3 regions of the Streptomyces sp. NPDC059564 genome follow, and region 3 is predicted to be linked to each of the others. Evidence: riboswitches for the same ligand, from Rfam matches in the RefSeq annotation. Region 3 holds a riboswitch; each other region holds the start of a gene.
The links. Region 3 has a riboswitch for thiamine pyrophosphate ahead of ACFV0Q_RS02530 (thiamine ABC transporter substrate binding subunit). Riboswitches for the same ligand answer to the same signal wherever they lie in the genome.
Positions count from the first base shown of each region.

Region 1: another riboswitch for thiamine pyrophosphate. It lies ahead of thiC (phosphomethylpyrimidine synthase ThiC); the one in region 3 lies ahead of ACFV0Q_RS02530 (thiamine ABC transporter substrate binding subunit).
Region 2: another riboswitch for thiamine pyrophosphate. It lies ahead of thiO (glycine oxidase ThiO); the one in region 3 lies ahead of ACFV0Q_RS02530 (thiamine ABC transporter substrate binding subunit).

Region 1 covers NZ_JBHWBP010000001.1:64,302-73,670, reverse strand. The annotation lists gene ACFV0Q_RS00355 (metallophosphoesterase) at 1-843, shown strand, start outside; gene ACFV0Q_RS00350 (hypothetical protein) at 992-1,813, shown strand; gene ACFV0Q_RS00345 (glycosyltransferase) at 2,016-3,182, shown strand; gene ACFV0Q_RS00340 (aldo/keto reductase) at 3,179-4,228, opposite strand; gene ACFV0Q_RS00335 (hypothetical protein) at 4,356-4,778, opposite strand; gene ACFV0Q_RS00330 (DUF6585 family protein) at 4,921-5,664, opposite strand; gene thiC (phosphomethylpyrimidine synthase ThiC) at 5,812-7,599, opposite strand; TPP riboswitch at 7,594-7,738, opposite strand; gene ACFV0Q_RS00320 (YibE/F family protein) at 7,811-9,202, shown strand; gene ACFV0Q_RS00315 (SsgA family sporulation/cell division regulator) at 9,221-9,369, opposite strand, start outside.
Region 2 covers NZ_JBHWBP010000170.1:507-9,875, forward strand. The annotation lists gene ACFV0Q_RS25160 (thiazole synthase) at 1-581, opposite strand, end outside; gene thiS (sulfur carrier protein ThiS) at 587-787, opposite strand; gene thiO (glycine oxidase ThiO) at 784-1,968, opposite strand; TPP riboswitch at 1,966-2,078, opposite strand; gene ACFV0Q_RS25175 (NAD(P)/FAD-dependent oxidoreductase) at 2,214-3,446, shown strand; gene ACFV0Q_RS25180 (Rv2175c family DNA-binding protein) at 3,596-3,961, shown strand; gene thiE (thiamine phosphate synthase) at 4,028-4,666, shown strand; gene metF (methylenetetrahydrofolate reductase [NAD(P)H]) at 4,735-5,649, shown strand; gene ACFV0Q_RS25195 (hypothetical protein) at 5,700-6,590, shown strand; gene ACFV0Q_RS25200 (phytoene desaturase family protein) at 6,615-8,039, opposite strand; gene ACFV0Q_RS25205 (DUF4126 domain-containing protein) at 8,071-8,697, opposite strand; gene ACFV0Q_RS25210 (DUF3040 domain-containing protein) at 8,819-9,223, opposite strand.
Region 3 covers NZ_JBHWBP010000005.1:51,691-61,059, reverse strand. The annotation lists gene rpsB (30S ribosomal protein S2) at 1-398, shown strand, start outside; gene tsf (translation elongation factor Ts) at 534-1,370, shown strand; gene pyrH (UMP kinase) at 1,533-2,312, shown strand; gene frr (ribosome recycling factor) at 2,409-2,966, shown strand; gene ACFV0Q_RS02540 (phosphatidate cytidylyltransferase) at 2,966-4,042, shown strand; gene rlmN (23S rRNA (adenine(2503)-C(2))-methyltransferase RlmN) at 4,216-5,331, shown strand; TPP riboswitch at 5,390-5,499, shown strand; gene ACFV0Q_RS02530 (thiamine ABC transporter substrate binding subunit) at 5,585-6,685, shown strand; gene ACFV0Q_RS02525 (ABC transporter permease) at 6,742-8,358, shown strand; gene ACFV0Q_RS02520 (ABC transporter ATP-binding protein) at 8,358-9,369, shown strand, end outside.

The DNA.
Region 1 (9,369 bases), on a different contig from region 3:
GAAGCCCCGGCCGCCGGTCCCGGCCCCCTCTACGTCGTCGGCGACGTCCACGGCTACCTCGACGAGCTCGTCACGGAACTCCAGGCCCAGGACCTGATCGACGCCGACCGCCGCTGGTCCGCGGGCAACGCCCGGCTCTGGTTCCTCGGCGACTTCACCGACCGCGGCCCCGACGGCATCGGGGTCATCGACCTCGTCATGCGGCTGTCCGCCGAGGCCGCCGCCGCGGGCGGGTACTGCAAGGCCCTGATGGGCAATCACGAACTGCTCCTCATCGGCGCCAAGCGGTTCGGCGACACCCCCGTGCAGTCCGGCGCCGGTACCGCGACCTTCCAGGCCGCCTGGCTGCTCAACGGCGGCCAGCGCACCGACATGGACCGCCTGGAGGACGTCCACCTGCAGTGGATGTCCCGGCTGGACGCGGCGACCCTGGCGGACGGCCACCTGCTCCTGCACTCCGACACCACCGCCTACCTCGACTACGGCAACTCCATCGAGGACGTCAACGACACCATCCACGAGCTGCTCAACCGCCACGACGCCGACATCACGTGGGACCTGTTCCGGAAGTTCACCAAGCGGTTCGCCTTCCGCGACGAGGAGACCGGCCCCGACGCCGTCAGGGAGCTCCTGGGCACCTACGGCGGCGGGCGCGTCGTCCACGGACACAGCCCGATCCCGTACCTGCTCGGCGAAGTGGGCACCGAGGACGGCGACGAGTCCCGCGGCCCGGAGGCCGTGGACGGACCGCACGTGTACGCCGACGGCCTGGCCATCGCCATGGACGGCGGCGTCACCATGGCGGGCAAGCTGCTCGTCGTTCAACTACCTCTGAGCGACTGAGCGTTCTCGGAGCGGGGTATTTCAGCAAAGGCCCTGTCACGGCGTGGCAGGGGCGCTCTACCATCGCTCTATCCGTAGCAGGCTCTCCTCCGTTTGTGCCGGCGCCCGGGTCTACGCGGGCATACCGGCTTCTACGGAGCATCGGGGGATGCACATGACCAGCGCTCCGCACCTGCTGACCGAAGACCGGCCCGAGTTCAACCGGCTCCTCGACGAGGCGCTGCGCACGGCGGACGAACGGCCCGAGCTCGCCACCCTCGGCGAACGGCTGAACGCCGAACAACTGCGCACGATGGCCCTCAGCGCCACCGCACTGCTCACCGCGGCGGCCGCCGCCGAGTACGACCACTACGTCAAGATCCGGGAGGAACTGCGCGACGAGGCCCTCACGGGCTCGGGCAGAACCGCCGAGGACGGGAACGACGGCCGCGAAGACGGCGGCGGCGCCGGTGTGAGCGCCGTGGTCGCGGTCCTCGCGCCCGTCCTCGCCGGCACCGCCATGCTGATCTTCCTGCTGGTGGGCTACAGCCTGAAGATGGTCGAACCCGCACCGGCCTTCGCCGACACGATGCTGACGGCGGGCTGGCTGTTCGGCGCACTGACCGTGGCCGCCCTGCTGTTCGCGGTGATCGGGCTGCTGGTGACGGCGATCCGCAACAGCTCCACGGAGGTGGCCGCCGAGGAGGCCGCCTCCCTGCCCGACGAGCTCTCGCGGGCCCGGGAGGCCTGGCGCCATGCCCTGCTGGAGCGGGGCATCGTGCCGTTCCTGCGGGACGCGCTGGCCGATCCGAGCGCCGGGCCGGGCTATCCCGTACCCCGTACGCCCGAGGCGGGGCGCATCCCCAACCTGGGGTACAGCCGGCCCGACTTCAGCAGTCCGGGATCCCGCTCACAGAGTCCCCGGCCCGGCTACACGCCTCCGGACTTCACCAGCCCGGACTTCGGCGGCCCGGAACACGAGCCCGAATAGGACACCGGCACTCGACACCGGCCGTCGATGCCGGCCGTCGACGCCGGCACTGGATACCGGCGCGAGCCGCAGGCCCCTGCCGGCCGGCCACTGAACGGCCCAGCCCGGGGGACCACTTGGCCGCGCGGCAGAGGGCCACCCGGGGCCGCGCCCGGCGCGGCGCCACCCCGCCAGCCCGGACCCGTCCCTAGGGTCAGCGGCCGTGAAGCCGACCATTTGCCTCTGCATGATCGTGAAGGACGAGGCCGCCGTCATCGAGCGCTGCCTCGCCTCCGTACGGGGTCTCATCGACAGCTGGGTCATCTCCGACACCGGATCCACAGACGGCACCCAGCAGCTGATCCGCTCGGCCCTGGCGGGGATCCCGGGCGAACTCCACGAGGACTCCTGGACCGACTTCGGCCACAACCGGAGCCTCAACATCGCCCGCGCCCTCGGCACGGCCGATTACCTGCTCCTCCTCGACGCGGACCACGTCCTGCGCCGCACCGGCCCGCTGCCCGCGCTCACGGCCGACTCGTACGTGCTCCGCCACACAGGCGGGACCGAATCCCGGGTCAAGCGCCTCGTCCGGGCCGATCTGCCCTGGCGGTACGAGGGCGTCACCCACGCGTACCTCACCTGCGACCGGCGGGACGAGAACGACCGGCGGCCGGGCCTCCAGGAGAACCTCGACGCCCTCGTCACCGAGGACCACACCGACGGCGCCTCCCGGCCCGGCCGGCTGGAGCGCAACGCCCGCCTGCTGGGTGCGGAACTCCAGCGGGACCCGTCCAATCCCCACACGGTCTTCCACCTCGCCCAGACCCTGCGCGACATGGGGGACACCGCCGCGTCGATCAAGCTCTACGAACGGCGCGCCACCCTGGGCGGCTGGGCCGAGGAGGTCTACTACTCGCTCCTCCAGGCCGGGGTCCTGTACGGCGATTCCGAAGACTGGCCCGCCGCCATGGACGCCCTCTCGCGTGCCTGGGACTCCCGGCCCGGCCGCCTGGAAGCCTGCTACGAACTCGCCTGCCGGCTGCGGCTGCTGGGCCGCCACCACTCGGCGCATGCGATCACAGGGGCGGTCCTGAACCGGCCGGTCCCGGACGACCTGCTCTTCGTACAGCCCTGGGTGTACCGGTGGGGGCTCCTCTTCGAGCACTCGGTCACCGCGTACTGGACCGGGGACATGGCCACGTCCATCCGAGCCTGCGACCGGCTGCTGGCCATGCCCGAGCTGCCGGAGTCCTACCGACGTCAGACCCGGGCCAACCGCGGCTTCGCCGCTGCCGCCCTGCGGCCCGCGGTCTCCGTTTCACGTGAAACACCGGCCGGGAAACCGGCCGGTGTTTCACGTGAAACATCGCGCCGGGCGCCCGTCTAGCCCGCGGCCCGGTCGCTCAGCGCCCGCCGCCGCTGTCCTGCGTCCGTCAGGGCCGTCGGGCGCCAGACCCCGTCCGGGTGGTAGAGGTTCTCACCCGGAGCCACGATCTCGTCGATCCGGTCGAGCACCGCGTCATCGAGAACCAGACCGGCCCCCTTCACCAGGGACTCCATCTGCTCCATCGTCCGGGGGCCGATGATCACCGAGGTGACCGCCGGGTGGGCGACGGGGAAGGCGACCGCCAGCTCCGGCAGCGTGCAGCCGATCTCTCCGGCCAGCTCGACGAGCCGCTCCACGGCTTCCAGCTTGGCGACGTTGCCCGGGATCGCCGGATCGAACCGCGCCGGAGTCAGCGCCGCACGGCCCGAGGTCAGATCGACCGGGCGGCCGAGCCGGTGCTTCCCGCTCAGGAAGCCCGACGCGAGCGGGCTCCAGGTCAGCACGCCCATTCCGTAGCGACGGGCGACCGGCAGGACGTCGGCCTCGATCCCCCGCGCGAGGATCGAGTACGGCGGCTGCTCGGTCCGGAAGCGGGGCAGCGCCCGCCGCTCGGCGACGTGATGGGCCTCGACCAGCTCTTCGGCCGGGAAGGTCGAGCACCCGAAGGACCGGATCTTCCCGGCCCTGACCAGGTCGCCCAGGACCGACAGCGTCTCCTCGACGTCGGTCGTGTGGTCCGGCCGGTGCACCTGGTAGAGGTCGATCCAGTCGGTGTCCAGCCTCCGCAGGCTGTCCTCCACGGCGCGCACGATCCAGCGCCGCGAGTTGCCGCTGCGATTGCGGCCCTCTCCCATCTGGAAGTGGACCTTCGTGGCGAGCACGACATCGTCGCGCCGCCCCTTGAGCGCCTTCCCGACGATCACCTCGGACTCACCGGCCGAGTACATGTCCGCGGTGTCGACGAAGTTGATGCCCCGGTCGAGCGCGGCATGGATGATCCGGGCACACTCCTCGTGGTCCGGGTTCCCCACCGCCCCGAACATCATCGTGCCGAGGCAGTGCGCACTCACCTCGATGCCGGTCCCACCCAGATTTCGGTATCGCATGGTCATGCGCCCGCACTCTAGGAGCTGGAGCGCACTCCAGGTCAAGACCACGATCCGGCCGTCAGCCGGCTCATGCCCGGATGGGACCAACCGCCGTGCTACGACGTGGTTCCGGCGGTACCGGTGATCACTTCTTCGGCGTCAGACAGAGTACGAACTCGTCGTCGTCCATCTGCTGCGCGAGCGCGTCGAAGCCGTCGCCGCAGACGTTGACGTCGAAGGTGTTGTCGACGACCTTCGACACCGTGTGCGTGGCCTTGCTGTCACCGCAGCCGACCGTATCGACCGACGGGTTATTGGCACTGCCGGTGACAGAGACGCACTCGCCTGCCTTGGCGTGCACGGGTCCGTTGATCGCGTCACTGATGGCGACCTTGACGACCGCCAGAACGATGATCACCGCGAGAGTGCCGAGCAGCGAGAGCACCTTCTTGCGCTTGCTCTTCCTGGGCGCCGATGCCGCGGCCTGCGTGGCCTCGGCGTACGGGAAGGGAGCCGCCGCGACCGCCTCGGGCGACGACGGGACCTGGGGGTTCTGCGGGGTGCTCATGTGATCCTCTGATGTGCGTGACGTAGCGGTAGTGCTCGCCGCACCGTATCGGCGCCCGTTGTACGCGTTCACGACAATCACGCCAATATCAACCCGCGTGTGATTCAAGTGAAATGCAAAGACTCGATAACGGGTTGACGGGTTAGCTTCGGCCACGCTGGTGGTCGACGACTGCCAGGAACATGAAGAAATTGGGGACCTTGCGGACCGGGGTGTTGGACCAGGGCAGCAGCTTTCCGGCCTTCTCCACGAACACCATGCCGTTCTTGACCTCGACCCGCTGCACCTCGCTCCACGGCAGGGTGCCCCGCTTCGCTGTCGCCATCCCGCCCGCGTTCACGGCTATGTCACAGAAGTGGGCGGTTCCACCACGGCTCAACAGGTCGAGCACTCCCGGCAGCTGGGCCCTGGTGATCTCGTGCTGGATCGCCGCTCCCCAGACCTCCGGGTTCGCGTAGAAGCCCGTCAGCTCGATCGTGGAACCGTCCCGCTTGAACAGCGTGTAGAGGTAACTGGTCCCGACGTACACACCGTTCGCGTAACGCTCGGTGATCTGCTGCAGCACCGAGGCCGAGTCCCACCGGACGGCGACCGGACCGCTGCGATCACTCACGATGAGCCCGTGCTCGAAGCAATGGATCCGCTTCGCCGCCTGCTTGCGGTTGAAGTTGGGGGCCTGCAGGAGCTGCCAGATGAAGAGCAGGCCAGGCAGCACGAAGACCAGCAGGCCAAAGAGCGAAAAGAAGGCCAGGCCGGCGATCCTGCCGGCGCCCATGCGCTTCGGGAGGAAGGACGCCCGAAGCTCTCCCAGCCCTTCGGAAGCCGCCAGGGCCACGACTTCGCCGGGCAGCTGCTCCTGGACCGGAGGGGACTGTACGTCGTGCACTGGCGCCTCTTTCATCACGCAGAGACCGCAGGTCGGTCCGGGCGAACCACCGGATGCTACTGGTAGCCGTCGCCCGACCGACAAGCGCGCCAGAAACGCCGTCCTGAGAAGCCGCACAGCCTCCCGGGACGGCGCTCGTCTGCGGTGTCAGTCCGCCAGCGGCAGGTAGACGCGGTTGCCCGAGGCCGCGAACTCGGCGGACTTCTCCGCCATGCCCGCCTGGATCTCCTCGGCCTTCAGGTCGCCGCCGTGCTCCCGGCGGATGTCCTGGGAGATCTTCATCGAGCAGAACTTCGGACCGCACATGGAGCAGAAGTGCGCGGTCTTGGCGGGCTCGGCCGGCAGGGTCTCGTCGTGGAACTCACGGGCCGTGACCGGGTCGAGGGCCAGGTTGAACTGGTCCTCCCAGCGGAACTCGAAGCGCGCGTCCGACAGGGCGTCGTCCCATTCCTGGGCGCCCGGGTGGCCCTTGGCCAGGTCGGCGGCGTGCGCGGCGATCTTGTACGTGATCACGCCGGTCTTCACGTCGTCCCGGTTCGGCAGGCCCAGGTGCTCCTTGGGCGTGACGTAGCAGAGCATCGCGGTGCCCCACCAGGCGATCATCGCGGCGCCGATGCCCGAGGTGATGTGGTCGTACGCGGGCGCGACGTCCGTGGTCAGCGGGCCGAGCGTGTAGAACGGCGCCTCCTCGCAGATCTCCTGCTGGAGGTCGATGTTCTCCTTGATCTTGTGCATCGGGACGTGGCCCGGGCCCTCGATCATCGTCTGCACGTTGTGGCGCTTGGCGATCGTGTTCAGCTCGCCCAGCGTCTTCAGCTCCGCGAACTGCGCCGCGTCGTTGGCGTCCGCGATGGAGCCGGGACGCAGGCCGTCACCGAGCGAGTAGGTGACGTCGTAGGTCGCGAGGATCTCGCAGAGTTCCTCGAAGTTCGTGTAGAGGAAGTTCTCCTTGTGGTGCGCCAGGCACCACGCGGCCATGATCGAGCCGCCGCGCGAGACGATGCCCGTCTTGCGGCGGGCGGTGAGCGGGACGTACGGCAGCAGCACGCCGGCGTGAACCGTCATGTAGTCGACGCCCTGCTCGGCCTGCTCGATGACCGTGTCCTTGTAGATCTCCCAGGTCAGGTCCTCGGCGCGGCCGTCGACCTTCTCCAGAGCCTGGTACAGCGGCACGGTGCCGATCGGGACGGGGGAGTTGCGCAGGACCCACTCGCGCGTGGTGTGGATGTTGCGGCCGGTCGAGAGGTCCATGACCGTGTCGGCGCCCCACTTGGTGGCCCAGGTCATCTTGTCGACCTCCTCTTCGATCGAGGAGGTGACCGCGGAGTTGCCGATGTTGGCGTTGACCTTCACCAGGAACCGCTTGCCGATGATCATCGGCTCGATCTCGGGGTGGTTCACGTTGGCGGGGAGCACCGCGCGACCTGCGGCGATCTCCTCGCGGACGACCTCGGGGGAGACGTTCTCGCGGATCGCGACGTACTCCATCTCCGGGGTGATCTCGCCGCGGCGGGCGTACGCGAGCTGCGTGACGGCAGCGCCGCCACGGCCCCGGCGGGGCTGACGGGGGCGGCCGGGGAAGACCGCGTCGAGGTTCTTGAGGCCACCGCGCGGGGAGGTGTGCTTGATGCCGTCGTCCTCGGGGCGCACGGGACGGCCCGCGTACTCCTCGGTGTCGCCGCGTCCGATGATCCAGTTCTCGCGCAGGGGCGGCAGTCCCCGGCGCACGTCGGTCTCGATCTGCGGGTCGGTGTACGGGCCGGACGTGTCGTAGAGCGTGACGTCCTTGCCGTTGGTGAGGTGGACCTGACGGACCGGCACCCGGATGTCCGGGCGGGAGCCCGCCAGGTATCCCTTGTGCCAGCCGGGCTGGCGCTCGGTCTGGCCGTCGGCGTCCTGGCTGACGGCAGGCGTGCGTGCGTCCTGAATGGTCATGAGACCTGATCTCCCTACGCCGGCATTACCCGGTAACAGGTTCGGCGGTCGGCGCAGCCTCTTCCCGTACGCATTTTCATGCGCGTACGGTGATCAGCGCCCTCTCAGCCCGGTGCTCCGAGCTCCCGCGTTGTGCAAAGGTGCCCCCACGCTAGCGTCATTTGTGGCGTGCTGAACAGTGGGCCCCCTCATCTCTTGCGATGATCTGCCAGTGACGTCCTCGCCGCAGCCCCCCACCACGCCCACGGATCCCCATGGCCACACCGGTCACGAGCACGAGTCCCACGGACCCGCGGCCGGTGCCCCGCATGGGCATTCCCACAGCCACGGCCACGGGCCGGCTGCCCCGGTCTCCAAGCATCTGCGCAAGGTCATCGCCGCGGTTCTGATCCCCTTCGCCGCCGCCGTCTTCATCGGCATGGTGGTCCTCTGGCCGGGCGGCGCCCCGGCCCACGAGCGCACCGGAGTGGGGTTCGACCGCCAGACCCAGCAGGGCCTGGTCGTCGCCTTGGCAAAGGTCGACTGCAAATCCGTGAACGCCTCGCAGGTGCCCCCCACCGGCGACACCTCCACCCCCGAGGGGCGCGAGGCGCAGGCCGCGCAGACCGGCGAGTGCAAGAAGGCGACCGTCGAGGTCACGACCGGGCCGGAGAAGGGCCGGGCCTTCTTCGAGATCGTCCAGCCGGGCGCGCCGCGGCAGTTGGAGAAGGGCCAGAAGGTGGTGGTCGCCTACGCCCCGGACGCTCCGCGGGACCTCCAGTACTCCGTGATCGACGTGAACCGCAAGCTCCCGCTGGCGGTGCTGGCCGGGATCTTCGCCGTCGCGGTCGTCGTGGTCGGACGGATGCGCGGCGTCTTCGCGCTCGTGGCCCTGGTGGTCAGCTTCGGGATCCTGATGCTGTTCATCCTCCCGGCGATCCTCCAGGGCTCGAACCCCCTTCTCGTCGCGGTCATCGGAGCCAGCGCGATCATGCTGATCGCCCTCTACATGTGCCACGGTCTGACGGCCAGGACCTCGGTCGCCGTCCTGGGGACCCTCGTCTCGCTGCTCCTGATCGGGGTACTGGGTTCGGTGTTCATCGACTGGGCCTTCCTGACCGGCAACACGGACGACAACACCGGGCTGATCCACGGCCTGTACCCGTCCATCGACATGAGCGGTTTGCTGCTCGCGGGCGTGATCATCGGCTCCCTCGGCGTCCTCGACGACGTGACCGTGACGCAGACCTCGGCCGTCTGGGAACTCCACCAGGCCGACCCGAAGATGGGCCCGCGCGCCCTGTACGGGGCGGCCATCCGGATCGGCCGCGACCACATCGCGTCGGTGGTCAACACCCTGGTGCTCGCGTACGCGGGCGCCGCGCTGCCCCTGCTGCTTCTGTTCTCGATCGCGAACAGCAGTATGGGGTCGGTGGCCAACAGCGAGATGGTCGCGGAGGAGATCGTACGGACCCTCGTGGGCTCGATCGGGCTCGTGGCCTCGGTCCCCGTGACGACGGCGCTCGCGACGCTGGTGGTGTCCGCCGACCGACCGGGATCTCCGGTCGCCGACGGGGCTCCGAGGCCGGTCCGCGGCGGCCGGGGCCGCCGGCGCAAGCGCTGACCTGTCACCGCCGCCCGCTCAGCCCGCGTTCTGCTCGTTCTGCCGCGATTCGGCGAGGATCTTGCCGAGCGCGTCGTCCAGGTTCTCCTCGAAGTCGCCGAGGTTGCGCTCCTGACCGAGCGGAACCAGCCGGTCGGTCCGGTCGAGGAACGCGACGAGCGGCGCCG
Region 2 (9,369 bases), on a different contig from region 3:
GCGGCGTCCGAGGCCGTCCCGGCCCCGGCGTCCAGGATCACCGGCACCCCGGCCCGCTCCGTGATCAGCTCGAAGTTGTGCGGGTTGCGGATGCCGAGCCCCGACCCGATGGGGGAGCCCAGCGGCATGATCGCCGCGCAGCCCACGTCCTCCAGCTTCCGCGCGAGCACCGGGTCGTCGTTCGTGTACGGGAGGACGGTGAAGCCCTCGTCGACCAGGGTCTCCGCCGCGTCCAGCAGCTCCACCCCGTCCGGCAGGAGCGTCCGCTCGTCGGCGACGACCTCCAGCTTGATCCAGTCGGTGCCGAGGGCCTCGCGCGCCAGCCGGGCCGTGAGCACGGCCTCGCCCGCCGTGAAGCAGCCCGCGGTGTTGGGGAGGACCGCGATGCCGAGCCGGTCCAGGACGGACAGGACCGAGCCCTGCACCGTCGGGTCCAGGCGCCGCATGGCCACCGTGGTCAGCTCGGTGCCGGAGGCGACGAGGGCGCGCTCCAGGACGTCCAGGCTCGGGGCGCCGCCCGTGCCCATGATCAGGCGGGAGGAGAAGGTCCGGCCGCCGAGGGTGAAGAGGTCGTCCGCCATGGTGGTCAGCCTCCCTGGACAGCGGTCAGGATTTCGATCCGGTCGCCCTCGTCCACCGGCGTGTGCGGCCACCGCCCGCGCGGGACGACCGTTTCGTTGAGCGCGGCGGCCACGCCGGAAGGGGCCGCGGTCAGGGTGGCCACCACGGCGTCGAGGGTGGTGCCGGCCGCGATCTCGCGCGGCTCGCCGTTCACGGAGATGGTCATGCGTAGGACTCCTGACGCGTGGTGGAGAAGCGGCGCGGGGTGAAGGGGCGGGCGACCTCCGGGACGGTGCCGGTGACCAGCAGTTCCGCCATCACGTCGCCGGTGAGGGGGGTCAGCAGCACCCCATTGCGGTAGTGCCCGGTGGCCAGGTGCAGCCCGGGCAGGTCGGTCGGGCCCAGCAGCGGCGCGTTGTCGGGGGAGCCGGGGCGCAGGCCCGCCCGGGTCTCGACGAGCGGGAGTTCGGTGATGCCGGGCACCAGCTCGTGGGCGTCGCGGAGCAGTTCGTACACGCCGCCCGCCGTCACCGTGGTGTCCCAGCCGAGTTCCTCGCTGGTGGCCCCGACGACGAGCTCGCCGTTCTCGCGGGGCACCAGGTAGACGTGGCTGCCGCGCACGACGGCCCGTACGGTCCGGGACAGGAACGGGGCGTACGCGGGCGGCACCGCCAGCCGCAGCACCTGACCCTTGACGGGCCGCACCGGCACCGCCACCTCCGGCGGCACCCCCGCCAGCCGCCCGCTGAGGGAGCCCGCCGCCAGGACGACCTGGCCGGCGCGCAGCTCCGTACCGTCCTCCAGTACGGCGCCCACCGCCCGGTCGGCCGTGGTCAGCAGCCGGTCGGCCCGCGCCCGGTGCACGGTGACCCCGGCCCGTTCGCAGGCGGCCAGCAGCGCCGCCGCGAGCCGCCGCGGATCCACCTGGTGGTCCCCGTCGACGCGCAGCCCCCCGCGCACCCCCGGGGCCAGCATCGGCTCCAGGCGGCGGCACTCGCGGCCGGTGAGCCACTGCGACTCCAGGCCGCAGCGGCGCTGGAGGGCGTGGAGCTCCCGCAGGTGGAGGCGGTCGTCGGCGTCGAGGGCGACGGCGAGGGTGCCGCAGGCCCGGTAGCCGATGTCCATGCCGCCGGAGGCTTCGGCCAGTTCGGCGGCGAACCGCGGGTAGCGGGCGGCGGAGGCCACGTTGAGGCCGAGCAGGGTCTCCTCGCCGTAGTGCAGTTCGGTGACGGCGGCGAGCATGCCGGCCGCGACGCGGGCGGCGCCGCCGCCGGGGTCGGGGTCGGCGAGGGCGGTGCGCAGTCCGCGCTGGGCCGCCCGCCAGGCGGTGACCAGGCCGATGATGCCGCCCCCGATGACGAGGGCGTCGGATCCGTTTCGACCGGATCCGTTCCGAGATGAGTGCATGGGCGTCCAGCCCCTCCCTTCGCCGGCATGACCCGGATCAGGTTCGTACGGTCGGAGGCCGGCCAGCCTCCCTCTCAGCCCGGTGCGCCCGGACTCCCGCGATAGGTACGGTGGCCAGACTAACCCCGGCGCGGGTGGCGGGTAAGGCTGCCTCCCCGCTGTCCCCGCCGCTTCCCCGCTGTCTTCCCGCCGTCTCTCCCCGCCCCCTGTTCCTGACGGGCCGTCAGTTCATTAGGCTGGGCCGGGTGAGCGAGCAGACGCAGCAGACGAAGCCCGGTGTCGTGATCGTCGGCGCCGGAATGGCCGGGGTGCAGACGGCGGTGGCCCTGCGGGAACAGGGTTTCAACGGCCCCGTCACCCTCCTCGGCGCCGAACCCCACCAGCCCTACGACCGGCCCCCGCTGTCCAAGGCGGTGCTGCTCGGCAAGGCCGAGGACTCCGCCTTCGACGTGGCCTTCGACGTCGACTTCGAGGAACTGCGCATCGACCTGCGCCTCGGCACCGAGGTCACCGGCGTACGGGCCGCCGCGCGCGAGCTCGACACCCCGGCCGGCCCCGTCCCGTACGAGGTCCTCGTGCTGGCCACCGGCGCCGAACCGCTGACCCTGCCCGGCGCCGAGGGCGTCCCGGGCGTGCACCTGCTGCGCACCCTCGACGACGCCACCCGGCTGCGCCCCGTCCTCGCCGCGGCCCCCGCCCTGGTGGTCGTCGGGGCGGGCTGGATCGGCGCCGAGTTCGCCACGGCGGCCCGCGAGGCCGGCTGCGCCGTCACGGTGGTCGAGGCGGCGGACCGGGTCCTGGCCGGGGCCCTGCCCGCGGAGGTGGCCGCCCCCATGGCCCGGTGGTACGCCGAGGCCGGAGCCACCCTGATCACCGGCGCCCGGGTGGCCGGGATCGAAGAGGGCCGGGTCGACCTCGCGGACGGCCGGGAACTGGCGGCGGGGGCCGTGGTCGTCGGCATCGGCGCCCGGCCCGCCACGGGCTGGCTCGACGGCACCGGGATCGAGCGCGGCCCCGACGGCTCGATCACCGCCGACGCGTACCTGCGCACCTCCCTGCCCGGGGTGTACGCGGTGGGCGACTGTTCCTCCTTCCCCTCGGCCCGCTACGGCGCCCGGCTGCTGGTCCATCACTGGGACAACGCCCTGCAGGGCCCCCGGGCGGTCGCGGCGAACATCGTCGCCGGGGAGCCCGTCCAGGCCTACGACCCCGTGCCCTACTTCTGGTCCGAGCAGTTCGGCCGCTTCGTCCAGTACGCGGGCCACCACGGCGGCGCCGACACCCTGCTGTGGCGCGGCGACCCGGACGACGCCGCCTGGTCGGTGTGCTGGCTGCGCGGCGGCGCGCTCGTCGCGGTCCTGGCCGTGGGCCGCCCGCGCGACCTGGCGCAGGGCCGCAGGCTGATCGAATCGGCCGTCCCCGTGGACCCGGCGAAGATCGCCGACCCCTCGGTCCCGCTGAAGTCGGCCACGGCCTGACCGGCCGCCGCCCGACCGCCGCCGCCTGCCCGGCCGCCGCCTGCCCGGCCCCGCCGGACGCCCTGCCGAGCCCGGTCCCGGCCTGCCCCGGCCCCCGTCCGGGGCAGCTCGGGTACCGGCTGTCGGTCCGAGATGGCAGGCTTGTGCCTGTGACCGAGATTGACGCAAAGATCGACGCCCTTGTCCCCGCCTGGCTGTACCTCCCCGACATCGCGGAGATGCTCGACATCGAAGTGACCAAGGTTCGCCAGCTGGTCAAGGAAGGTCAGCTGCTCGCCGTGCGCCGCGGCGAGAACCGCTCCCTCCAGGTCCCCGCCGCCTTCATCGACGGGGACAAGATCGTCAAGGGCCTGCCCGGCCTGCTGACCGTGCTCCGCGACGACCGCTTCACCGACGCGGAGATCCTGGAGTGGCTGTTCACCGCCGACGACACCCTGCCCGGCACCCCGGTGCAGGCGCTGAGTGAGAATCGCGGCACGGAGGTGAAGCGACGCGCCCAGGCGCTCGCCCTCTGACCGGCTGATCCACCGGCGTACGGGCCCCGCGCGGGCCCGTACGCCACCACCACGGGGGGTACACCCATGCAGCACCTGTCCGACGCCCGGCTCTACCTGTGCACGGACGCCCGCAAGCGGCAGGGCGACCTCCCCGAATTCCTCGACGCCGCCCTGGCCGGCGGCGTCGACATCGTCCAGCTCCGCGACAAGGGCATGGAAGCCGGCGAGGAACTCGAACACCTGCGGGTCTTCGCCGAGGCCGCCCGCCGCCACGGCAAGCTCCTCGCGGTCAACGACCGCGCCGACGTCGCGCACGCCATCGGCTCCGACGTCCTGCACCTCGGCCAGGGCGACATCCCCGTCCCCGCCGCCCGCGCCATCCTCGGCGAATCGGTCCTGATCGGCCGCTCCTGCCACGCCGAGTCCGAGGTCGACGCCGCCGTCGCCGAACCCGGCGTGGACTACTTCTGCACCGGCCCCTGCTGGCCCACCCCCACCAAGCCCGGCCGCCACGCCCCCGGCCTCGACCTCGTCCGCTACACCGCCTCCCTGCGACAGGACCGCCCCTGGTTCGCCATCGGCGGCATCGACGGCACGAATCTGGACGAGGTGCTGGACGCCGGAGCCACCCGCGTGGTCGTCGTACGGGCCATCACCGAGGCCTCCGATCCGCAGGCCGCGGCCCACGAACTCTCCAAGCGGATCCGCGCCCGCCTGGGGTAGTGTCCAAAAACGTGTCCAATGGATGGACGCCGCTTCGGAGTGCAGAGCCGCGCGTCTAACCTGCCGGTATGGCCCTTGGTACCGCTTCCACCTGGTCGGACCGTGCACACACGGTCCGCGACCTCCTCGCGTCCGGGCGCTCGTACTCCTTCGAGTTCTGGGCCCCCAAGACCGAGAAGGGCGAGCGCAACCTCTGGGACGCCCTGCGCCGGATCGAGGCCGTCTCCCCGAGCTTCGTCTCGGTCACCTACGGAGCCGGCGGCTCCACCCGCGGCGGCACCGTCCGCGCCACCCAGCAGATCGCCGCCGACACCACCCTGACCCCCGTCGCGCACCTCACCGCCGTGGACCACTCCGTCGCCGAGCTGCGCCACGTCATCGGCCAGTTCGCGGACGCCGGCATCCGCAACATGCTCGCGCTGCGCGGCGACCCGCCGGGCGACCCGATGGGTCCGTGGGTCAGGCACCCCGAGGGCGTGGACTACGCCGCCGATCTGGTGCGCCTGGTCAAGGAGTCCGGCGACTTCTGCGTGGGCGTCGCCGCCTTCCCCGAGATGCACCCCCGTTCGGAGGACTGGGACACGGACATCCGGCACTTCGTGGACAAGTGCCGCGCGGGCGCGGACTACGCCATCACCCAGATGTTCTTCGATCCCGAGAATTATCTGCGGCTGCGCGACAGCGCCTCCAAGGCGGGCTGCGAGACCCCGATCATCCCCGAGGTCATGCCTGTTGTGGGCATCAAGCAGCTCGACCGTTTGCCTCAACTCAGCACCGCGGTCTTCCCCGCGGACGTGAAAGAGCGCATGCTCGCCGTCAAGGACGATCCGGCCGCTGTACGCTCCATTGGCATCGAGTTCGCCACGGAGTTCTGCGCGAGGCTGCTGTCCGAGGGTGTCCCGGGTCTGCACTTCATCACGCTGAACAATTCCACGGCGTCCCTCGAGATCTACGAGAACCTGGGCCTGCACCAGCGGGCCTGATCGGCCGTCCCCCGTTCCCGCGCCGGCGGCCGTACCGAGAGGGGCCTTGCATGGGAATGACGGTCCTCTACATCGCGTTCGGCATCGTCGCGTTGTGGCTGCTTGCCGAGGTCCTGATGCAGTACAAGGCCCGGCTGCGCTGGCGCCTGCTCGCCTTCGCCGGGTTCGTCGGCGTCGTGGCGGGGGTGGTGCTGCCCTCCGTCCTCGTGATCGCCGCGGGCGCGACCGCCTTCGCCGTCGGCCAGACCCTGGTGACGCTCTCCTTCCGCAAGGGCTTCGTGGCCGGCTGGGCCCTGCGCCGCGGCGGCGAGCCCGTGCGGCAGGCACAGAGCCGGCGCCGCCGGGGCGGCAGTGCGCCGCGCCCGGAGCCCGCGCTGGAGGTCAGCGGGCTGGAGTACGACGCCCAGGGCCCGGACGACGGCCACCCGCGGGGCCACGACGCCGAGGACGACCAGGTGTTCACCCCGCAGCCGGTCCCCGAGGACACGGGCTCGTACGGGATACAGAGTTTCGCCCCCCGGCAGCCCGACGCCACCGCCGCCTTCGCCTCGCCGTTCACCACCGCCGAGCAGGACGCCCACCAGTACGCGGCCTCCTACGACCCCCAGCAGGGTCAGGGCGGTTACGACTACACCGGCTACCCGACGGGCGAACAGCAGGTCTACGCCGCGTACTCGGACCCGTACATCGGCACGGGCGGCGCGGTCGGCCCGCCCGCCCCCGACAACTACCCCGACTACACGGCCTACACGGCGTACCCGTCCTACGCCGACCCCGGGCAGCAGTACTCCACGGACACCCCGCCCGGCGGGGTCTGGGTGCCGCAGCAGCGCGGCACCGACAACCCGGCGGGGTACCCGGAGCAGGACCAGCAGCAGCCGCCGCAGGGGTACCCGTACCAGGGCAACGGCAACGGCGAGTACGAGCAGTACCGCTACTGACGCGCCGCTCCGGGGCTCACCCGCTCACTGCGAGCCCCGGAAACCGGCCCCCTCCACGATCAGCCCGGCCACCAGGGCCCCGGTCATCCCGGCGTGCGCGAGCCCGCCGCCGGGGTGCGCCCAGCCGCCCGCGAGGTACAGCCCGGGCAGGGCCGTCGCGTTGGCGGGGTACAGCAGCCGCCCGCCGTTCCCGGCGAGCGCGGGCGGGGGCACCGAACCGCCGAGCGCGCCCGTCGCCGCCTCCACGTCCGCCGGGGTGCGCACCTCCAGCCACAGGAGCCTCTCCCGCAGCCGCGGGACGGCCCGCGCGGCGAGGTCCAGCAGCTCCTCCGGGTCCGGCACCGGAGCCCCGCCCGCGGGGCCGCACACGGCGGTCACGGTGACCGCCTCGTGGTCCGCGTCGGGCCGGGTGGCCGGGTCGTCCGGGCGCAGGACGGTGACGTCCAGTCCGGGGGAGTGCACCAGGGTGCGGTGCACGGTGTCGGCCGGCCGGGCCCCGCGCAGGGCCAGCAGCAGGGTCAGCCGTCCGGGCACCCCGTCGCCGCGGGCCGGTGCCCCGCCGTGCGGCCAGGACACCGACTTGGCCGGGAGCCGCCTCGGGTCCATCCCGCAGACGACGGAGTCCGCCGCCGCCTCGGTGCCGTCGCCCAGCAGCACTCCGGCCGCCTTGCCGCCCCGCGCCAGGACCTCCCGTACGGGCGTGGCGAAGGCGAAGGTGACCTTCCGTTCCAGGCAGCGCTCGTACAGGGCGGTGGCCAGCTCCCGCATGCCGCCGCGGACGTACCAGCTGCCGAAGGTCTGTTCCATGTACGGCAGCGCCGCCGCCGAGGCGGGCGCGGCGTCCGGGTCGAGCCCGTACGCCCGTACCCGCCCGCACAGCAGCTCCCCGAGCCGGCCGCCGCCCAGCTCGCGCGCGGCGACCTCGGCCAGCGAGGGCGTGCGGCGGCGCAGCAGGCCGCTCCCGCGGACCGCCGGGTAGGGGTCGCGGCCCAGGACCTGCCAGTCGGGGCGCAGGGGCTCCTCCAGCAGGGGGCGGCGGGTGGCGTCCCAGGTGTCCCGGGCGCGCCCCAGGACGGCGTTCCAGCGCTCGCCCGCACCCTTGCCGAAGGCCTCGTCGAGGGCGGCCGCGACCCCGCCGCGCGAGGCGCCCGGCAGGGTGACGGAGGTGTCGCCGATGACGTGGCGCAGGGCCGGGTCCAGCTGGACCATGTCGACCAGGTCTTCCAGGGGGCGCTTGCCGGTCTTCACGAAGAGGTCGCGGTAGACGGCGGGCAGGTGCAGCAGCCCGGGGCCGGTGTCGAAGGCGAAGCCGTCGCGTGTGTGGCGGCCGACCGCTCCGCCGTAGGTGGTACCCCGCTCGTACACCGTCACCTGGTGTCCCGCGACCGCCAGCCGGGCCGCCGTCGCCATCGCGCCCATGCCGGCGCCGATCACCGCAATTCTCGCCATGCGGCTGAGCCTATCGAGCGAGGTCAGGGCCTCAGCCCGGTGGTGCCCCGGTGGCCTCGCGGACCTCGGCGGCCAGCCGTCGCTCCTCGCGGCGCTGGGCACGACGGCGCAGGAAGCGGCGGATCCGGCTCCACAGGTAGACGACTATGGCCAGGCCGGCGGCCAGCAGGACGGCCGCGATGATCGCGGCGGCCTGCGGGTTGAACATGGCGAAGGTGATGATGCCGGCCACGCCGAGGTCCTCGGCGGTGCTGACGGCGATGTTGCTGAAGGGCTCCGGCGAGGTGTTGATCGCCATCCGGGTGCCGGCCTTGACGAAATGGCTGGCCAGGGCGGTGGTACCGCCGACCGCGCCCGCCGCCAGGTCGGGGATCGAGCCGCTCTGCCCGGCCAGCAGGGCACCCACCACGCCGCCCGCGACCGGCCGGATCACGGTGTGGACGGAGTCCCAGAGGGAGTCCACGTACGGGATCTTGTCGGCCACCGCCTCGCAGAGGAAGAGCACGCCCGCGACGACGAGCACGTCGGTGCGCTGGAGCGAGGCCGGGACCTCGTCGGTCAGGCCGGTGGCGCCGAAGATGCCGAGCAGGAGGACCACGGCGTACGCGTTGATCCCGCTGGCCCAGCCGCTGGTGAAGACCAGGGGGAGCACACTCACCCGCACATCATGCCGCAGGAGGGATCGTCCGCCGGGTGTTAACGGTGACGGGACGCCAAACGGTGAGGGGACGGCCGCACGATGGCGGCCGTCCCCTCACCGACGGAGTGTGTACGGGGGGCTACTGCCCCTGTTCGTCACGGCGGCGCTGCCACCGTTCCTCGATGCGGGTCATCATCGACCGACGTTGCCGGTTCTGGCCGCCACGGGCCGAACCGCCTGCACTTCCGGAGACGGGCTGCTCGCCGGGCTTGGGTGCCTTGCGCCAACCGGTGACGACGAGGACCGTACAGGCCAGCATGACGAGGAATCCCACCACGCTGATCCAGAGCACTTCCTGCCAGATCACACCGGTCATGAGGAGCGCGATACCCACCACAATGCCTGCGACTGCCTGGTAGACCCGTCGCCGGGTGTACGTGCGCAGTCCACTGCCCTCAAGCGCTGTCGCGAACTTGGGGTCTTCGGCGTACAGCGCTCGCTCCATCTGCTCGAGCATTCGCTGCTCGTGCTCCGAGAGCGGCACGGGAGTCCTCCTCATCCGTCGGTCGCGGGGGGTAGCGACCAGGGGTCCCCTTCAGGATAGGCGGGGAATCGCCCCCGTGATACCCGCCCTCTACGCCACATTCTGCGATCCGCTGAGCCAAGCCGAACCAAGAAACCATGGAGCAT
Region 3 (9,369 bases):
AGAAGGAGCACATCGCGGTCGGTGAGGCGCGCAAGCTGCACATCCCGGTCGTCGCGATCCTCGACACCAACTGCGACCCCGACGAGGTCGACTACAAGATCCCGGGCAACGACGACGCGATCCGCTCCGTCACCCTGCTCACCCGCGTGATCGCCGACGCCGTCGCCGAGGGCCTCATCGCCCGTTCCGGTGCCGCGACCGGTGACTCGAAGCCGGGCGAGAAGGCCGCCGCCGAGCCGCTCGCCGAGTGGGAGCGCGACCTGCTCGAGGGCGAGAAGAAGGCCGACGACGCCGAGGCCCCCGCGGCCGAGGCCGTTGTCGAGACCGAGGCCCCCGCGGCCGAGGTTGTCGCCGAGGCCGTCGTCGAGGCTCCGGCCGCCGACGCCGAGCAGGCCTGACCCACTGACGGGGCCCGGCGTTCATCCGCCGGGCACTCGCAGCACGGACGATGACGGCGGGGGAGCCGCGCCACGAGCGCGACTCCTCCGCCGTTCACCCGTAGATCTACGACTTCGAGAGAGAATCACAGACTCATGGCGAACTACACCGCCGCTGACGTCAAGAAGCTCCGCGAGCTCACCGGCGCCGGCATGCTGGACTGCAAGAACGCGCTCGTCGAGGCCGACGGTGACGTCACCAAGGCCAACGAGATCCTGCGCGTCAAGGGCCTGAAGGGTGTCGCCAAGCGCGAGGGCCGTTCCGCCGAGAACGGTGCCGTCACCTCCCTGATCGCCGCCGACGCCACCTCCGGCGTGCTGCTCGAGCTCAAGTGCGAGACCGACTTCGTCGCCAAGAGCGAGAAGTTCCTGGTCGTCGCCGACCAGCTCGCCGCCCACGTGGCCGCCACCTCCCCGGCGGACATCGCGGCGCTGCTGGCGTCCGAGATCGAGGCCGGCAAGACCGTCCAGGCGTTCGTGGACGAGGCCAACGCCAACCTCGGCGAGAAGATCGTCCTGGACCGCTTCGCGCAGTACCAGGGTGCCTTCGTGGCTTCCTACATGCACCGCACCATGCCCGACCTGCCCCCGCAGATCGGTGTCCTGGTCGAGCTGGACAAGGCCGACGCCGACCTGGCCAAGGGCATCGCCCAGCACATCGCCGCGTTCGCGCCGAAGTACCTGACCGCCGAGGACGTTCCGGCCGAGGTCGTCGAGTCCGAGCGTCGCGTGGCCGAAGAGGTCACCCGCGCCGAGGGCAAGCCCGAGGCCGCGATCGCCAAGATCGTCGAGGGTCGCGTCAACGGCTTCTTCAAGGACGTCACGCTCCTGGGCCAGCCGTACGCCCTGGACAACAAGAAGTCCGTCCAGAAGGTTCTGGACGAGGCCGGTGTCACCCTGAAGCGCTTCGCCCGCATCAAGGTCGGCATCTGAGTCCGTCCGTACGCGACGGACACCGGACCCCGGTAGGGTCTGAAGCAGTCGTCCGCGCTCGCGCAGGACGACCGCAGATCTGACGAGGAGGCCATTGCCGTAGAGGGAACCGCAAGGACCCACCGGCAATGGCCTTCTTCGTATGTGCACGAGGAGATCTCCATGAATCAGGGCGTGGACCCCCACACCGCTTCCCACGACAAGAGCGACCACGAGAAGAAGGGTCGCCGCTTCATGCTGAAGCTGTCCGGCGAAGCCTTCTCCGGCGGCGGCGGGCTGGGTGTCGACCCTGACGTCGTGCACGCCATCGCCCGCGAGATCGCGGCCGTGGTCCGAGACGGCGCCGAGATCGCGATCGTCATCGGCGGCGGCAACTTCTTCCGCGGCGCCGAGCTGCAGCAGCGCGGCATGGACCGGGCGCGGTCCGACTACATGGGCATGCTCGGCACCGTCATGAACTGCCTCGCCCTCCAGGACTTCCTGGAGAAGGAAGGCATCGACAGCCGCGTCCAGACCGCCATCACCATGGGCCAGGTCGCGGAGCCGTACATCCCGCTGCGCGCCGTGCGGCACCTGGAGAAGGGCCGCGTCGTGATCTTCGGCGCGGGCATGGGCATGCCGTACTTCTCCACCGACACCACGGCCGCCCAGCGCGCCCTGGAGATCGACGCCGAGGCCCTGCTCATGGGCAAGAACGGCGTCGACGGGGTCTACGACTCCGACCCGAAGACCAATCCGGACGCGGTGAAGTTCGACGCGCTGGAGTACAGCGAGGTGCTGTCCCGGGACCTCAAGGTCGCCGACGCCACGGCCATCACGCTGTGCCGCGACAACCAGCTGCCGATCCTGGTCTTCGAACTGCTCGCCGAGGGCAATATCGCCCGCGCCGTCAAGGGTGAGAAGATCGGCACGCTCGTGAGCGCCCAGGGCACCCGGGTCTGAGCCCCGCCGCGGCCCGGCCCCGGCCGGGCCCGGTCCGGGCGGCTCGCACCGCCCCGCCCGCCTGAACCATCCAAATCTGACATGCAGGAGCACGTGGTGATCGAAGAAATCCTCCTCGAGGCCGAGGAGAAGATGGAGAAGGCCGTCGTCGTCGCCAAGGAAGACTTCGCCGCGATTCGCACGGGTCGTGCGCACCCGGCGATGTTCAACAAGATCGTGGCGGAGTACTACGGTGCCATCACGCCCATCAACCAGCTGGCGTCCTTCGCGGTGCCCGAGCCGCGCATGGCGATCGTGACGCCGTTCGACGCGTCCGCGCTGCGCAACATCGAGCAGGCCATCCGCGACTCCGACCTCGGTGTCAACCCGAGCAACGACGGCCGCATCATCCGGGTGACCTTCCCCGAGCTGACGCAGGACCGCCGCAAGGAGTACATCAAGGTCGCCAAGAACAAGGCCGAGGACTCCAAGGTCTCCATCCGTTCCGTGCGCCGCAAGGCGAAGGACGCCCTTGACAAGCTCGTCAAGGACAAGGAGGCCGGCGAGGACGAGGTGCGCCGCGCCGAGAAGGAGCTCGACGACACCACCGCGAAGTACGTCGCGCAGGTGGACGAGCTGCTCAAGCACAAGGAATCCGAGCTCCTCGAGGTCTGATGAACGACTCTCCCTGGGCCGCGGAGCCGGCTGCGGCGGGTCCCGCATACGATGCGCTGGTGGGCCCGCAGACTCGGCCCATGCCCATCGTGCCCGATGCCGCCGGCCGTGCCTTCGACGACCGGGAAGCACGCGATCGGGGGGCCGCCGCCTTCGGCGGCCCCCCGTTCCGCGCCGAGACGCCGCCGCAGGAGCCCATGCCCAGCCCCCCGCCTCCGCCTTCGCAGGCACCGCAGGACGCCTCCCCGCCACCGCCCAAGAAGCGCGCGGGGCGGGATCTGCGTGCCGCCATAGGGGTCGGCGTCGGCCTCGGTGCGGTGATCTTCGCTTCGCTGTTCATCGTCAAGGCCGTCTTCGTCGGCGTGATCGTCGTCGCCGTCGTCGTCGGCCTGTGGGAGCTCACCTCCCGGCTCCAGGAGAAGAAGGGCATCAAGGCCCCGCTCGTCCCGCTCGCGGTCGGCGGCGCCGCCATGGTCATCGCCGGGTACGTCCGGGGGGCCGAGGGCGCCTGGGTGGCCATGGCGCTCACGGCGCTGGCGGTGCTCGTCTGGCGGATGACCGAACCGCCCGAGGACTACCTCAAGGACGTCACGGCCGGTGTCTTCGCGGCGTTCTACGTGCCCTTCCTGGCGACCTTCGTCGCGATGCTGCTCACCGCCGACGACGGCCCCCAGCGGGTCGTCACCTTCCTGGTCCTGACCGTGGTCAGCGATACCGGGGCCTACGCGGTGGGCTGGCGCTTCGGCAAGACCAAGCTGGCGCCGCGCATCAGTCCCGGCAAGACCCGCGAGGGGCTGCTCGGGGCGGTGGCCTTCGCGATGGCGGCCGGCGCGCTGTGCATGGAGTTCCTGATCGACGGGGGTGCCTGGTGGCAGGGCCTGCTGCTGGGTCTCGCGGTCGCCGTCAGCGCCACCCTGGGCGACCTGGGCGAGTCGATGATCAAGCGGGACCTGGGGATCAAGGACATGGGCACCCTGCTCCCGGGCCACGGCGGCATCATGGACCGGCTCGATTCGCTGCTGCCGACCGCTCCGGTGGTCTGGCTGCTGCTGGCCGCGTTCGTCGGCACCGGCTGATACGACCGGGCGGGTTATCCTGATAAGCGCGTCACCTCCGGGTGGCGCGCTTTCCCCGTTCTACGGCGGGGGTGGACCCGTGAGGTCTCCGGGCACCGGTCGTGCCATCGACAAGTCTCCGCCGACGCGGAGGTCGCCCGCACCAGGGCTCGCAAACGCTGAGGAGTACCCCCATGGCCCCCCGCCCCGTCCCGGGAGAGCTGACGTTCGTCGCACCCCGCGGAGCCAAGAAGCCGCCCCGGCACCTCGCCGACATGACCCCGGCCGAGCGCCGTGAGGCGGTCGCCGCGATCGGCGAGAAGCCGTTCCGGGCCAAGCAGCTCTCCCAGCACTACTTCGCCCGCTACGCCCACGACCCGGCCGAGTGGACCGACATTCCGGCCGCCTCGCGCGAGAAGCTCCAGCAGGAGCTGCTGCCGGACCTGATGAACGTCATCCGGCACATCTCGTGCGACGACGACACCACCCGCAAGACCCTGTGGAAGCTGCACGACGGCACGCTCGTCGAGTCCGTGCTGATGCGCTACCCGGACCGGGTCACCATGTGCATCTCCTCGCAGGCCGGCTGCGGTATGAACTGCCCCTTCTGCGCCACCGGCCAGGCGGGTCTGGACCGCAACCTGTCCACCGCCGAGATCGTGCACCAGATCGTCGACGGCATGCGCGCCCTGCGCGACGGCGAGGTCCCCGGCGGTCCGGCCCGGCTCTCCAACATCGTCTTCATGGGCATGGGCGAGCCGCTCGCCAACTACAACCGCGTCGTCGGCGCCATCCGCCGGCTCACCGACCCGGAGCCCGACGGCCTGGGCCTGTCGCAGCGCGGCATCACCGTCTCGACCGTCGGTCTGGTCCCGGCCATGCTGCGCTTCGCCGACGAGGGCTTCAAGTGCCGCCTCGCGGTCTCGCTGCACGCGCCGGACGACGAGCTGCGCGACACCCTCGTACCGGTCAACACCCGCTGGAACGTCCGCGAGGTGCTCGACGCCGCCTGGGAGTACGCCGAGAAGTCCGGCCGCCGCATCTCCATCGAGTACGCGCTCATCCGCGACATCAACGACCAGGCCTGGCGCGGTGACCTGCTCGGCCGCCTGCTCAAGGGCAAGCGCGTGCACGTCAACCTGATCCCGCTGAACCCGACGCCGGGCTCGAAGTGGACCGCCTCGCGCCCCGAGGACGAGAAGGCCTTCGTCGAGGCCATCGCCCGGCACGGCGTGCCGGTGACCGTACGGGACACCCGTGGCCAGGAGATCGACGGCGCGTGCGGCCAGCTGGCCGCCTCCGAGCGCTAGCTTCCGGCCAGAACCGTTCACAATCGGCCGCGGGGTACCCTGTGGCCGGACAACTTCATCATTCCGACAGGGGAGCGCCACAGCGCTGAGAGTGCGGTAACCGTCATCCGCAGACCCTCTGAACCTCGCCCCGGTCATTCGGGGTAGGAAGTTCGGTCATCACTCAAGCTGTTGCGCCCTGCCCGGCGTCCGCTCCCACAGAGCGCCGGGCAGGGCCGCGTCTTCTCCTGGACATCCCAGGAGGAATTCACCAGTGAGCACCACCAAGAAGATCGCGGGCGTCGCACTCGCGGCCGCGCTCGGCGTCACCACGCTCAGCGCCTGTGGCGGCGGCGACGCCAAGGACAAGCCCGCGGGCGCGAGCGACGCCCCGAAGTCCAAGACGATCACCCTGGTCTCCCACGACTCCTTCAACGTGACCGACACGGTCCTCAAGGAGTTCGAGCAGCAGAGCGGCTACACCGTCAAGGTCCTGAAGTCCGGGGACGCCGGTGCCGCGCTGAACCAGGAGATCCTCACCAAGGGCTCCCCGCGCGGCGACGTCTTCTTCGGCGTCGACAACACGCTGCTCTCGCGCGCCCTCGACAACGGGATCTTCACCCCGTACCAGGCCAAGGGCCTGGACCAGGTCAAGCCGGAGTTCGTGCTCGACCAGCAGCACCGGGTCACCCCGGTCGACTCGGGCGAGATCTGCGTCAACTACGACAAGGCCTACTTCGCCGACAAGAAGATCGCCCCGCCGCAGACGCTGGACGACCTGGTCAAGCCCGAGTACAAGAACCTGCTGGTCACCGAGAACGCCGCGACCTCCTCGCCCGGCCTCGGCTTCCTGCTCGCCTCCGTCGGCAAGTACGGCGAGGAAGGGTGGAAGGACTACTGGAGCAAGCTCAAGGCCAACGGCGTCGAGGTCGTCGACGGCTGGGAGCAGGCCTACAACGAGCGCTTCTCCGGTTCCGCGGGCGGCAAGAAGGCCAAGGGCGACCGGCCGCTCGTCGTCTCCTACGCCTCCAGCCCGCCGGTCGAGGTCCTCTACGGTGAGCCGCAGCCGGCCGAGGCGCCCACGGGCGTGGCCACCGGCACCTGCTTCCGCCAGGTCGAGTTCGCGGGCCTGCTCAAGGGCGCGAAGAACGAGGAGGGCGGCAAGGCGCTCCTCGACTTCCTGGTGAGCAAGAAGTTCCAGGAGGACATGCCGCTCCAGATGTTCGTGAACCCGGTGGTCAAGGACGCGAAGCTGCCGGAGCTGTTCACGAAGCACGGCGTGGTCGTCGAGAAGCCGGAAACGGTCGCCCCCGACGCCATCGCCAAGAACCGTGAGCAGTGGGTCAAGGCATGGTCCTCGCTCGTCGTGAAGTAGTGCGGGAGAGCTCCCCGAAGGAGGGCGGGCGCGCCACGGCCGTCCGGCTGGCCCTGATGGCCGTGCCGCTCGCCTTCTTCGGGCTGTTCTTCGCCTATCCCGTCGCCGCGATCGTCGGGCGCGGGCTCAAGACGGACGAGGGCTGGCAGTTCGGCCGGATCGGCGAGGTCCTGGCCGAGCCCGACATCGCCGGTGTGCTGTGGTTCACCACCTGGCAGGCGCTGGCCTCCACCGCCCTCACCCTGCTGCTGGCCCTGCCCGCCGCGTACGTGTTCGCGCGCTTCGAGTTCCCGGGCAAGCAGCTGTTGCGCGCCCTGGTCACCGTCCCCTTCGTGCTGCCGACCGTGGTCGTCGGCACCGCCTTCCTGGCGCTCGTCGGGCGGGGCGGGCTGCTGGACGAGCTCTGGGGCGTCCGGCTGGACACCACCGTCTGGGCGATCCTGCTCGCGCACGTCTTCTTCAACTACGCCGTCGTCGTACGGACGGTCGGCGGGCTGTGGGCCCAGCTGGATCCGCGCCAGGAAGAGGCCGCCCGGGTGCTGGGCGCCGGACGGTTCGCCGCCTGGCGGCGGGTGACCCTGCCCGCGCTCGCCCCGGCGGTGGCCGCCGCCGCGCTGATGGTGTTCCTCTTCACCTTCACCTCGTTCGGGGTCGTGCAGATCCTCGGCGGGCCCTCGTACTCCACCCTGGAGGTGGAGGTCTACCGGCAGACCGCGCAGCTGCTGGACCTGCCGACGGCCGCCGTGCTGACCATGGTCCAGTTCGCCGCCGTCGCCCTGATCCTCGCCGTGCACGCCCGGACCGTACGCAGGCGCGAGACCGCCCTGCGGCTCGTGGACCCGGCGCGCACCTCGCACCGGCCGCGCGGGTGGGCGCAGCGCGGCCTGCTCGGCGGGGTGCTGCTGACCGTGCTGCTGCTGATCGTGGCGCCGCTGGCCGTGCTGGTGGAGCGGTCCTTCGACGCGCCCGGCGGGTACGGGCTGGGCTTCTACCGGGCGCTCCAGGACGCGGGCGCCGGGGGCGGAACGTTTCTGGTGCCGCCGCTGGAAGCCATCTGGAACTCCCTCCAGTACGCGCTGGCCGCCACCGCCATCGCCCTGTTCATCGGGGGGCTCGCGGCCGCCGCGCTGACCCGGCGCGCGGGGCGTTTCGTACGGGGCTTCGACGCGCTGCTGATGCTGCCGCTCGGGGTGTCCGCCGTGACGGTGGGCTTCGGCTTCCTGATCACCCTGGACGAGCCGCCGCTGGACCTGCGGACCTCGTGGATCCTGGTGCCGCTGGCGCAGGCCCTCGTCGGCGTCCCGTTCGTGGTGCGGACGATGCTGCCGGTGCTGCGGGCCGTGGACGGGCGGCTGCGGGAGGCGGCGGCCGTGCTCGGCGCCTCCCCCTTGCGGGCCTGGCGGGAGGTGGACCTGCCGCTGGTGCGGCGGGCGCTGCTGATCGCGGCGGGCTTCGCCTTCGCCGTGTCGCTGGGCGAGTTCGGGGCGACGGTGTTCATCGCCCGGCCGGACCACCCGACGCTGCCGGTGGCCGTGGCGCGGCTGCTGGGGCGGGCCGGCGAAATGAACTACGGGCAGGCCATGGCCCTGAGCACGATTCTGATGCTGGTGTGCGCGGTGTCCCTGCTGGTGCTGGAGCGACTGCGACCCGACAAGACCTCGGGAGAGTTCTGATGACCCTGCTCCGGCTCGAAGGGGTGTCGGTCCGCTTCGGCGACCGGGCGGTCGTGGACGCGGTGGACCTGGCGGTCGCCGAGCACGAGATCGTCTGCGTCCTGGGGCCCAGCGGCAGCGGCAAGTCCACGCTGCTGCGCGTGGTGGCCGGGCTCCAGGCGGTGTCCGGCGGGCGGGTGCTGCTCGGCGGCGCCGACCAGGCCGGGGTGCCGGTGCACCGGCGGGGGGTGGGCCTGATGTTCCAGGACCACCAGCTGTTCCCGCACCGGGACGTCGGCGGGAACGTCGCCTTCGGCCTGCGGATGCGGGGCCGTTCCCCGGGCGGGTCCTACGGGGCCAGGGTCGCGGAGCTGCTGGAGCTGGTCGGGCTCCCGGGCGCGCAGGGCCGGGCGGTGGCCTCGCTGTCGGGCGGTGAGCAGCAGCGGGTCGCCCTGGCCCGGGCGCTGGCCCCCTCACCGCGGCTGCTGATGCTGGACGAGCCGCTGGGCCAGCTCGACCGGGGGCTGCGGGAGCGGCTCGTCGTCGAGCTGCGCGCGCTCTTCTCCCGGCTGGGCACCACCGTGCTCGCCGTCACCCACGACCAGGGCGAGGCCTTCGCGCTGGCCGACCGGGTCGTGGTGATGCGGGACGGGCGGATCGCGCAGGCCGGGACCCCGCTGGAGGTGTGGCAGCGGCCGGCCTCGGAGTTCGTGGCGCGCTTCCTCGGCTTCGAGAACGTGGTCCCCGCGACGGTCTCCGGCGGCGCGGCCGCCACCCCGTGGGGGAAGGTCCCGGTGCCCGCCGGGGCCCCCGAGGGCGAGCGCCGCCTGCTGATCCGCCCGGCCGGGGTGGTCCTCGGGGCGGACGGCCTGAGCTGCGAGGTGGCCTCCCGCACCTTCCGCGGCACGCACGTGGCCCTGCTGCTGCGGCCGGAGGCGGGCCCGGTGCTGGAGGCCGAGTGCGGCCTGGCCGGGGCCCCGGCCGTGGGCGACCGGGTCTCGGTGAGCTTCAGCCCGTCCGAGGTGGTCGTCC